One region of the Pseudomonas sp. H2_A10 genome, then DNA from elsewhere that is predicted to be linked to it. Evidence: predicted binding sites of a transcription regulator. Region 1 holds the regulator's gene; the other holds the start of a gene.
What was found. Region 1 encodes FliA, which starts transcription of late flagellar genes. Its sites were predicted from a motif close to CTAAAGTTTNNNNNNNNNNNGCCGNTAA; they were not measured.
Positions count from the first base shown of each region.

Region 2: the regulator FliA is predicted to act here: its motif matches at 2,062-2,089, upstream of AB4O23_RS26490 (flagellar protein MotY).

Region 1 covers NZ_CP162821.1:2,651,339-2,657,163, forward strand. Annotated here, with positions in the region: gene flhF (flagellar biosynthesis protein FlhF) at 1-867, shown strand, start outside; gene fleN (flagellar synthesis regulator FleN) at 972-1,805, shown strand; gene fliA (RNA polymerase sigma factor FliA) at 1,802-2,542, shown strand; gene AB4O23_RS12410 (chemotaxis response regulator CheY) at 2,712-3,086, shown strand; gene AB4O23_RS12415 (protein phosphatase CheZ) at 3,105-3,893, shown strand; gene AB4O23_RS12420 (chemotaxis protein CheA) at 3,905-5,825, shown strand, end outside.
Region 2 covers NZ_CP162821.1:5,683,822-5,689,646, reverse strand. Annotated here, with positions in the region: gene AB4O23_RS26505 (peroxiredoxin) at 1-122, shown strand, start outside; gene rnt (ribonuclease T) at 285-953, opposite strand; gene pyrC (dihydroorotase) at 950-1,996, opposite strand; gene AB4O23_RS26490 (flagellar protein MotY) at 2,153-3,061, shown strand; gene AB4O23_RS26485 (argininosuccinate synthase) at 3,215-4,432, shown strand; gene AB4O23_RS26480 (response regulator transcription factor) at 5,040-5,672, shown strand; gene AB4O23_RS26475 (PA3496 family putative envelope integrity protein) at 5,756-5,825, opposite strand, start outside.

The sequences.
Region 1 (5,825 bases):
GCCTGGACCCAACTGCAAGGCAGCAAACCGCAACAGGCCAACTTGTGGCGTCGCCTGCAACGCATCGGCCTGTCCGGCCCGTTGTCCCGCGACCTGTTGGCGCTGACCCACGAAATCGAAGAGCCTCGCCAGGCCTGGCGCATGTTGCTGGCCCACTTGGCGCGGATGATCACCACGCCACAGATCGAACCCTTGGAAGAGGGCGGAGTGATCGCCATGGTCGGCCCGGCCGGCATGGGCAAGACCACCACGCTGGCCAAGCTTGCCGCCCGTTATGTGCTTAAGTACGGCGCCCAGAATATCGCGCTGGTGAGCATGGACAGCTACCGTATCGGCGCCCAGGAACAGCTCAAGACCCTGGGCCGCATCCTCAATGTGCCGGTTACCCATGTCGACCCCGGTCAATCCCTGGCCAATGCCCTCGACCCGCTGCTGCGCAAGCGCGTGGTGCTGATCGACACCGCCGGCCTGCAAGCCAGCGACCCGGCGTTGCGTATGCAGCTCGAAAGCCTGGCCGGGCGTGGCATCAAGTCAAAAAATTACCTGGTGCTTGCAACCACCAGCCAGAAACAGGTTCTTACCGCTGCGTATCACAGCTACAAACGCTGCGGGCTGGCCGGTTGCATCCTGACTAAACTGGATGAAACCGCCAGCCTGGGTGAAGTGCTGAGCCTGGCTATCAGCCACGAACTGCCGGTGGCTTACCTGACCGATGGGCCGCGGATCCCGGATGATCTGCATCTGCCGCGCCGTCATCAGTTGGTCAGCCGCGCCGTCAGCGTACAAATGCAAGACGAGCCTAGCGAGGAAGCGATGGCCGACATGTTCGCCGATCTCTATCACAACCCGGCAAAACGGGTCGGTTGAGTCAGATGAACACCGTGAAAAGTATCTACATCGATGGTCTGCAAGCGATTCACGCGGCCAAGCCATGTAGCCTGCGTCTAAGCAAGACAAGGTAAAGAAATAAAATGGGCAGCATGCATCCCGTACAGGTGATCGCGGTGACCGGCGGCAAAGGTGGCGTCGGAAAAACTAACGTGTCAGTGAATTTGTCCCTGGCCCTGGCAGAACTTGGCCGTCGCGTCATGCTGCTGGATGCTGACCTGGGACTGGCGAACGTCGACGTTCTGCTGGGGTTGACGCCCAAACACACGCTTGCCGATGTGATCGAGGGGCGCTGTGAGCTGCGCGATGTGCTGCTTCAAGGCCCTGGCGGGATCCGCATCGTGCCGGCCGCCTCCGGCACCCAGAGCATGGTGCACCTGAGCCCGGCGCAGCATGCCGGCCTTATCCAGGCATTCAGCGATATCGGCGACAACCTCGACGTGCTGGTGATCGACACCGCCGCCGGGATCGGCGAATCCGTGGTCAGCTTCGTGCGCGCGGCGCAGGAAGTGTTGCTGGTGGTCTGCGATGAACCCACCTCGATCACCGACGCCTACGCCCTGATCAAATTACTTAACCGTGACTACGGCATGAACCGCTTCCGCGTACTGGCCAACATGGCCCAGAGCCCGCAGGAAGGGCGCAACCTGTTCGCCAAGTTGACCAAGGTCACGGATCGCTTCCTCGATGTCGCCTTACAATACGTCGGTGCAGTTCCCTACGACGAGTGTGTGCGCAAGGCTGTGCAAAAGCAGCGTGCGGTCTACGAAGCGTTCCCTCGTTCCAAATGCGCATTGGCGTTCAAGGCTATTGCCCAAAAGGTCGATACTTGGCCGTTGCCCGCCAACCCACGGGGGCATCTGGAGTTTTTCGTCGAGCGATTGGTACATCAGACGAGCGCAGGACCCGTGCTATGACAGCGAACGGCTATAACGCCTACAAGAAGTCCGCCCGTGACAGTCAGGGCGAGTTGATCGAGCGTTATGCGCCGCTGGTCAAGCGCATCGCCTATCACCTGCTGGCACGCCTGCCCGCCAGCGTCCAGGTAGAAGACCTGATCCAGGTCGGCATGATTGGCCTGCTCGAAGTGTCAACCAAATACGATGCCACCAAAGGCGCGAGTTTCGAGACGTATGCGGGTATCCGTATCCGGGGCGCCATGCTCGATGAAGTGCGCAAGGGTGATTGGGCGCCTCGTTCGGTACACCGCAATACGCGCATGGTCAGTGACGCAATTCGCGCAATTGAAGCAAAAACCGGTCGCGACGCTAAAGATCACGAAGTTGCGGCCGAACTCCAATTGAGTCTCGACGATTATTACGGGATTTTGAACGACACCTTGGGCAGCCGCCTGTTCAGTTTCGACGACCTGTTGCAGGACGGTGAACACGAAGGGCTGCACGAGGACGGCGCGAGTACTCATATGGAGCCGGCGCGAGACCTGGAAGATGAACGCTTTCAGGGTGCGTTGGCGGACGCGATTGCCAATTTGCCTGAGCGTGAGCGACTGGTATTGGCGCTGTACTACGACGAAGAGCTGAACCTCAAGGAAATCGGTGAGGTCCTGGGGGTCAGCGAATCGCGAGTCAGCCAGTTACACAGCCAGTGCGCCGCTCGCTTGCGGGGGCGTTTGGGAGAGTGGCGAGCGCGCTGACAGGCAGTGTGGGGACACTGCAAAGCGATACCGCGAAGGTGATGGATCTTCGCGGGTTCGGCCCGTGGTGCCCCCGGCAGTCCTTTTTGTGTAATGCCTGTTGATTGAAATGACGCGTCCAGGTGCTGGGCGCGTTTAAGACTGCTTGGAGGTCGAATTGGACAAGAACATGAAAATCCTCATCGTTGATGACTTCTCAACGATGCGGCGGATCATAAAAAACCTGTTGCGTGACCTTGGGTTCACAAACACGGTCGAGGCGGATGATGGCCTTACGGCGATTCCGATCCTCAACAGCGGGAGCATCGACTTTCTGGTAACCGACTGGAACATGCCGGGCATGACCGGTATCGACTTGCTGCGTCATGTGCGGGCCGACGAAAAGCTGCGCAGCCTTCCCGTGCTGATGGTCACCGCCGAAGCCAAGCGTGAGCAGATCATCGAAGCTGCCCAGGCGGGTGTTAACGGTTACGTGGTCAAGCCATTCACTGCACTGACTCTGAAAGAGAAGATCGAAAAAATCTTCGAACGCATCCACGGCTGATGCCATCGCGGGGGAGCTATGGAGCATAACGAAACGTCACAGGGAGACTTTGAGTCGACCCTGAAAAAACATGCTCACCAGTTGGTCGACAGCCTTGAAAAAGGCCAGTTCGGCGACGCGGTGCAGTTGATCCATGAGCTCAACCAGACCCGTGACCGCGGCCTGTATCAGGAAGTGGGCAAGCTCACACGCGAGCTGCACAGTGCGATTGTCAATTTCCAGATTGACCCGCACATGCCCCAGGCCGAAGAAATCTCACAGATCACCGATGCCACCGAACGCCTGTCCTATGTGGTCAGGCTGACTGAGGCGGCGGCCAACCGCACCATGGACCTGGTGGAGAACGCCACGCCCCTGGTCAACGGCATGGCCACTGAAGCCCAGGCCCTGAGCGCCGATTGGGGCCGCTTCATGCGCCGGGAAGTCGGGGCTGAGGAGTTTCGTGAGCTGGCACGTCGGGTTGAAGGCTTCTTGTCGCGCAGCGAGCAGGAAAACCGCACGGTTTCCAGCAACCTCAACGATATTTTGCTGGCCCAGGATTACCAGGACCTCACCGGTCAGGTGATCAAGCGTGTGACCCAGTTGGTCACCGAAGTGGAAAGCAACTTGCTCAAATTGGTGCTTATGGCAGGCCAGGTTGACCGTTTTGCCGGCATTGAACATGACCGCGAAGCGATCCTCTCGGAAAAAGATCCACAAAAACATCTCGCCAAGGGTGAAGGTCCGCAGATTCATGCCGATAAACGTGAAGACGTTGTGTCAGGTCAGGATGACGTAGATGACCTGTTATCCAGTTTAGGCTTCTAAGGAGCACCCACATGAGCTTCGGCGCCGATGAAGAGATCCTTCAGGATTTCCTTGTAGAGGCCGGCGAAATTTTAGAGCAACTGTCCGAGCAACTGGTCGAGCTGGAAAGCCGCCCGGATGATGCGAACCTGCTCAATGCAATTTTTCGCGGTTTTCACACTGTAAAAGGGGGCGCCGGCTTCCTCCAGCTCCATGAGCTGGTGGAGTGCTGCCACATCGCCGAGAACGTGTTCGACATCCTGCGCAAGGGTGAGCGTCACGTTGATTCGGAGTTGATGGACGTGATTCTCGAAGCACTGGATGCGGTCAACGGCATGTTCAGCCAAGTGCGTGAACGTGCCCCGATCACGGCGGCCACGCCGGAACTGTTGGCGGCCCTGGCGCGCTATGCAGAGCCTGCGGACACTTGCGCGCCGGTGGTTGAAGCGGCGCCGGAGCCTGTGGCGGAGCCTGAAGCGGATGTCACGGACACTGAGTTCGAACAACTGCTCAACTCCCTCAGTGCCGTCAAGGCCGAAGCCGAAGCACCGGCCGCCGAAGCCCCGGCAGCGGCGCCGACCAGCGAAGACATTACCGACGCAGAATTCGAATCGCTGCTCGACCAGCTGCATGGCAAAGGCCAGTTCGCCGCTGATGCGGTGGCGCCTGCCGCTGCCGCTCCTGCACCTGCCGCAGCGGGCGGGCCGGTCAGCACCGACATCACCGACGACGAATTCGAAGCGTTGCTCGACCAACTGCACGGCAAAGGCACCTTTGCGGCCGATGCCTTGCCGGCAGTCGCCGCCACCGCCGCTGCGCCTGCCGCCCCTGCGCAGCCTGCCGCTGATGGCCTGATCACGGATAACGAATTCGAAGCCCTGCTTGACGATTTGCACGGCAAGGGCAAGTTCAGCGAGGTTGCACCTGCCGCCGCTACGGCAGCACCGGTTGCCGCCAAAGCGGCTGCACCCGCCAAAGCTGCCGCTCCAGCCGCTCCAGCCGCCAAACCGGCACCTGCCCCAGCGGCGGCGCCGGCTGCGGCCCCAGCGCGTGCCGCCGCCGCGGCGCCGCCTGCGGACAAACCCGCCAGTGAAGCCGAAACCACCGTGCGCGTGGACACCGCGCGGCTGGACGACATCATGAACATGGTCGGCGAGCTGGTGCTGGTACGTAACCGCCTGGTGCGCCTGGGCCTGAGCAGTGGCGATGAAGCCATGCAAAAGGCCGTGTCGAACCTCGACGTGGTGACCGCCGACCTGCAAACCGCCGTGATGAAAACGCGGATGCAGCCGATCAAGAAAGTCTTCGGCCGCTTCCCGCGCCTGGTGCGTGACTTGGCGCGCCAACTGAAGAAAGAGATCAACCTGGAACTGGTGGGTGAAGAAACCGACCTCGACAAAAACCTTGTCGAGGCCCTGGCCGACCCGCTGGTCCACTTGGTGCGCAACGCGGTCGACCACGGCGTCGAAACCCCGGAAGAACGCGAAGCCTCGGGCAAGTCCCGTGGCGGCAAAGTCATCCTGGCGGCGGAGCAGGAAGGCGACCACATCCTGCTGTCGATCACCGATGACGGCAAGGGCATGGACCCGACCATCCTGCGCAATATCGCGGTCAAGCGTGGCGTGATGGACAAGGACGCCGCCGACCGCCTGACCGACACCGAGTGCTACAACCTGATCTTCGCCCCTGGCTTCTCGACCAAGACCGAGATTTCCGATGTGTCGGGCCGTGGCGTCGGCATGGACGTGGTGAAGACCAAGATCAGCCAGCTCAATGGCTCGATCAATATCTACTCGACCAAGGGCCAGGGCTCGAAGATCGTGATCAAGGTGCCGTTGACCCTGGCGATCATGCCGACCCTGATGGTGATGCTGGGCAACCAGGCGTTCGCCTTCCCGCTGGTCAACGTCAACGAGATCTTCCACCTCGACCTGTCGCGCACCAACGTGGTGG
Region 2 (5,825 bases), 3.0 Mb from region 1:
TGCAATTCCACGAAGAGCACGGCGAAGTCTGCCCGGCCAACTGGAAGAAAGGCGACAAGGGCATGAACGCTTCGCCGGAAGGTGTTGCAGCCTACCTGACCGAGAACGCCGGCAAGCTGTAAGCCGGATTCAAGGTAAAAAAAACCGGCCTGTGAAGGCCGGTTTTTTGTGGGAGGGGGGTTGCTCCCGATTGCAGTGCATCAACCCATGGATACATCACCGACACGCCGCCATCGGGAGCAAGCTCCCTCCCACATTGGGTACGCGGCGCGTTCAGGAGACTCTCAGTCGTTGAAGTCTTCCCAGCCGCCCATCTGTTTCCAGCGGTTGACGATGCCGCAGAACAGCTCCGCAGTCTTCTCGGTGTCGTAGCGGGCCGAATGGGCCTCGCGCCCGTCGAAGTCGATACCGGCTGCCTGGCAGGCTTTGGCCAGTACAGTCTGGCCGTACGCCAGACCGGCGAGGGTCGCGGTGTCGAAGCTGGAGAATGGGTGGAACGGGTTACGCTTCATGTCCAGGCGCGCCACGGCGGCATTCAGGAAACCCAGGTCGAAGCTGCTGTTATGCCCGACCAGGATCGCGCGCTTGCAGCCGTTGGCCTTCAGCGCCTTGCGCACGCCACGGAAGATATCGGCCAGGGCCGTTTCTTCACTTACCGCCATGCGCAGTGGGTGATCGAGCTTGATGCCGGTGAATTCCAGGGCTGCGGCTTCGATGTTCGCGCCTTCGAACGGCTCGACGCGGAAGAAGTGGGTGTGTTCTGGGTACACAAAGCCCTGTTCATCCATGCCGATAGTGGTGGCGGCAATTTCCAGCAGGGCGTCGGTGGCGCAATTGAACCCACCGGTTTCTACGTCAATAACGACCGGCAGGTAGCCGCGAAAACGTTCGGCCATCGGGTGGCGCGAGCCGCCGCCGTGTTCCTGGTCGTCGTCGTAATGGTCTTCACTCACTTGGTTTCCTCCAGCAGGCGCCAGCGCAGTGTTTCACCGGCGCGCAGCGGGATAACGGTCAGCTCGCCAAAGGGCAGGCTGGCAGGGGCGGTCCAGTCTTCACGGACCAGGGTAATGCGGTCGGTATTCGCCGGCAGGCCATAGAACTTCGGGCCGTTGAGGCTGGCGAAATCTTCGAGTTTGTCCAGTGCATTGCGTTGTTCGAACGCTTCGGCGTACAGCTCGATGGCGGCGTACGCGGTGTAGCAACCGGCACAGCCGCACGCGGCTTCCTTGGCGTGTTGAGCGTGGGGCGCGGAGTCGGTGCCGAGGAAGAACTTCGAATTGCCGCTGGTCGCGGCATCCAGCAAGGCCACTTGGTGGGTGTTGCGCTTGAGGATCGGCAGGCAATAGAAATGCGGCCGAATCCCGCCCACCAGCATGTGGTTGCGGTTGTAGAGCAGGTGATGCGCGGTGATGGTCGCGCCGACGTTGGCCGAAGCCTCGGTGACGAATTGCACGGCATCGGCGGTGGTGATGTGCTCGAACACCACCTTCAAGGTCGGGAACAGCTCGACCACACGGCGCATATGCTCGTCGATGAAGACCTTCTCGCGGTCGAACACGTCCACGTCGCCACGGGTAACTTCACCGTGGATCAGCAGCGGCATGCCCACTTCAGCCATGGCTTCGATGGCCGGCAGGATTTTATCGATGCTGGTTACGCCGGAGTCGGAGTTGGTGGTCGCGCCGGCCGGGTACAGCTTGGCGGCGTGCACAAAACCGCTGGCCTTGGCCTGGCGAATTTCTTCGGGCTGGGTGCGATCGGTCAGGTAGAGCACCATCAACGGCTCAAAGCGGCTGCCGGCCGGTCGTGCAGCGAGGATTCGCTGGCGATAGGCGTCGGCTTCAGCGGCATTGCGCACCGGTGGTACCAGGTTAGGCATGATGATGGCGCGGCCAAACGTACGCGCAACATCGGCCACGGTTTGAGGTAACGCAGCACCATCGCGAAGATGAATATGCCAGTCGTCGGGACGCAGCAGGGTCAGGCGGTCGGACATTGGGGATTCCAGGCGGGTCAATCTGGTGGGAATGCTACCGGAAAAGACTCTTGCAGGCACTCGCTATCAAGTTTTGCAGGATGCATCCGATAGCCTTTCGTATGCCTTATCGATGTATGACGCTTTGAAGTGTTGTAGAAACCAGTGGAGCCTCCCGTGCGCCAGCATTATCTAGCCCTGCTCAGTGTGTTCGCCAGCCTGCCTGCGATGGCCCTCACGTTCCAGACACGTCTGGAGAACATTGAGTGGAAGGTGGAAGGCGACAAGTTCGAGTGCCGACTGACCCAGCCGATCACCGACTTCGGTTCGGGTGAGTTCGTACGCCGGGCCGGTGAGCAAGCGACTTTCCGTCTGAAAGCCTATGGCGGCTCGCTGGGCGCCGGGTCGGCCACCCTACTGGCCGCTGCTGCTCCCTGGCAGCCGGGGCGTGGCGACATCAACCTCGGTGCCGTGCGCGCCGGCAGTGGCGATGTGCTTTTTAACAGCTCCCAGGCTCAGGCTGGTCGCCTGTTCAATGGCTTGCTCGAAGGGCGCTCGCCGACTGTTCGGCATTATGCGCGTGAGGGCGGCTACTCGGAAATTCGCCTGTTGCCGGTCAAGTTCAACAAGGCCTACAGCGATTATCAGCTGTGCACCGCCAAGCTGTTGCCGATGAATTACGATCAGGTCAAGCAGACCGAAGTCGGCTTCCCCGGCGGCGGTATCGAATTGGATGCAGCGGCCAAACAGAAATTGTCGGTGATTCTCGAATTCATGAAGGCGGATCCAACCGTCAACCATATCGAGTTGAACGGTCATTCGGACAACAGTGGCAACCGCCTGAGCAATCGCGATGTGTCGCGTCGTCGCGCATTGGCGGTGATGGATTACTTCAAGGCCAACGGCATTCAGGAATCCCAGGTCACCCTGCGTTTCCATGGCGAAAGCTACCCCTTGGTGCCCAACACCAATGCCGCCAATCGGGCCCGCAACCGCCGTGTGAATATTCAGCTTGAGCGGGTAGCGGCTCCGGAGAAACCGGCTCCCCAGGCCAGTGGCCCGAGCAATCCTGCGCACACTTCATAACGGCAGTCATAAGTGCGCTCGTAGCGTGCGACCATCGGTCGCCCGCTCGACATAATCTGTCGCTTTATCTTCATTTGCTGTCGCGCCCCTGTAAATCCACGGTTTTGGTCGGTAGAATCGACGCCTTTCCGTACAACCCCGTGGAGTGATGGCATGGCCGACGTAAACAAGGTCGTTCTCGCGTATTCCGGCGGCCTGGACACTTCGGTGATCCTCAAGTGGCTGCAGGATACTTATAACTGTGAAGTGGTGACCTTCACCGCTGACCTGGGTCAGGGCGAAGAGGTCGAGCCAGCACGTGCCAAGGCGCAAGCCATGGGCGTGAAAGAGATCTACATTGACGACCTGCGCGAAGAGTTCGTCCGCGATTTCGTTTTCCCGATGTTTCGCGCCAACACCGTCTACGAAGGCGAGTACCTGCTGGGTACCTCCATCGCACGTCCGCTGATCGCCAAGCGCCTGATCGAAATCGCCAATGAAACCGGTGCTGACGCTATTTCCCATGGCGCTACCGGTAAGGGTAACGACCAGGTGCGTTTCGAACTGGGCGCCTATGCTCTCAAACCAGGCGTGAAAGTAATTGCACCTTGGCGTGAATGGGACCTGCTGTCCCGTGAAAAATTGATGGATTACGCTGAAAAGCATGCGATCCCGATCGAGCGCCACGGCAAGAAGAAGTCCCCGTACTCGATGGACGCCAACCTGCTGCACATCTCCTATGAAGGCGGCGTGCTGGAAGACACCTGGACCGAGCACGAAGAAGACATGTGGAAATGGACCGTCTCTCCGGAGAACGCTCCAGACAAACCGCAGTACCTGGAACTGACCTACCGCAACGGCGACATCGTGGCACTGGACGGCGTCGAAATGACCCCGGCCACCGTGCTTGCGACCCTGAACCGTATCGGCGGCGAACACGGCATCGGCCGCCTCGACATCGTCGAGAACCGTTACGTGGGCATGAAGTCCCGTGGTTGCTACGAAACCCCGGGCGGCACCATCATGCTGCGCGCTCACCGCGCCATCGAGTCCATTACCCTGGATCGTGAAGTGGCTCACCTCAAAGACGAGCTGATGCCCAAGTACGCCAGCCTGATCTACACCGGCTACTGGTGGAGCCCTGAGCGTCTGATGTTGCAACAGATGATCGATGCCTCCCAGGCCCACGTGAATGGCGTTGTGCGCCTGAAGCTGTACAAGGGCAATGTGATTGTCACCGGGCGTAAGTCCGATGATTCGCTGTTCGATGCCAACATCGCCACTTTCGAAGAGGATGGCGGTGCTTACAACCAGGCGGACGCAGCTGGTTTTATCAAGTTGAATGCCTTGCGCATGCGCATCGCTGCCAACAAAGGCCGCTCGTTGTTCTGATTGTTGTATCCGCAGTGAAGGATGGCCCCTTAAAAGGGGCCATTTTTTTTGGCCGAAAGCCTTGGATAAATACGCGTTGTTTATCCATTTAATGATTGCTCAAGTTCGTGTGGGACCGATTTTGTATCGGCCCTAAAGCGGGTTGTTTTAAAGGGGAATGAATTTTTACACCTGTGTAGGAACTGGTCTTACAGAAAGTTCACTTATGAAACTGTGGTGAGTCTATTTGCCGCTGAAAGTTCTGTAGGAAACAAGGATCTAATAAATATGTTAAAGGGAACTGAAACACACTATTTGTTTTCACGCGGTCCCGCTCCTGAATGCCCCGTGCAGCAGGGTTTGCCTGAACGCCATGCGCGGCGCGTTTACCGCCGCCCCTTAATCGTCGGGTCATTTCCCTCAAAATATGTAAGCCCCCGGAAAGGTCTGAAAGGCTCTGTAAAGCAAGACACATCTGAGTCGGCGTTTTTTTGTAGGGCATTTCTTTTATCTCTGTGGGTTACGTCTCTGCTTGCTGTTGCTCGGGGGGGAACGCTATGCCAACTAGGAAACGACTAGGCTATTGTGTTTGCTCTAAATAATTCGAACAGCGAAATTGGACTTTCTCATGAATAAAGTGCTGATCGTGGATGATCATCCCGTCATTCGTCTTGCTGTGCGTATGCTAATGGAACGTCATGGTTATGAGGTCGTTGCCGAGACCGACAACGGTGTCGACGCGTTGCAACTTGCACGGGAGCATATGCCGGACATTGTTATATTGGATATTGGGATTCCCAAACTCGATGGCCTGGAGGTTATTTGCCGGCTGTCTTCAACCAAACAATCTGTGCCGTTCAAGGTGCTGGTGCTGACCTCTCAGGCTCCTGGCCATTTTTCCATGCGGTGCATGCAGGCAGGCGCTGCCGGCTACGTGTGCAAACAACAGGACCTGACCGAGTTGCTGAGTGCGATCAAGGCTGTTCTATCAGGCTACAGCTACTTTCCAAACCAGGCGCTCAATTCCGTGCGCTCCACCATGGGCAACGCCAGCGAAGCCGATATGGTCGAGCGCCTTTCGGGCAGAGAGATGATGGTGTTGCAACAATTGGCACGGGGCAAGACCAACAAGGAGATCGCCGACGGTATGTTCCTCAGCAACAAGACCGTCAGCACCTACAAGACTCGCCTGTTGCTCAAGCTCAATGCTCGGTCGCTGGTTGACTTGATCGAGTTGGCGCAGCGTAACGGACTGGTATAGGGGTGACGCAACTCCCCGAATAACCAGGGCAACCGGCAGAAAAAAGCCTCCGTCAGGGAGGCTTCCGGTCGTTGGTCGCTTGTTCAGAGGTCGAAGTCGTAATCGGCCAATTGTTTTTGCAAGCGTCGCTCTTCCAGAAGATTGTCGATGGTG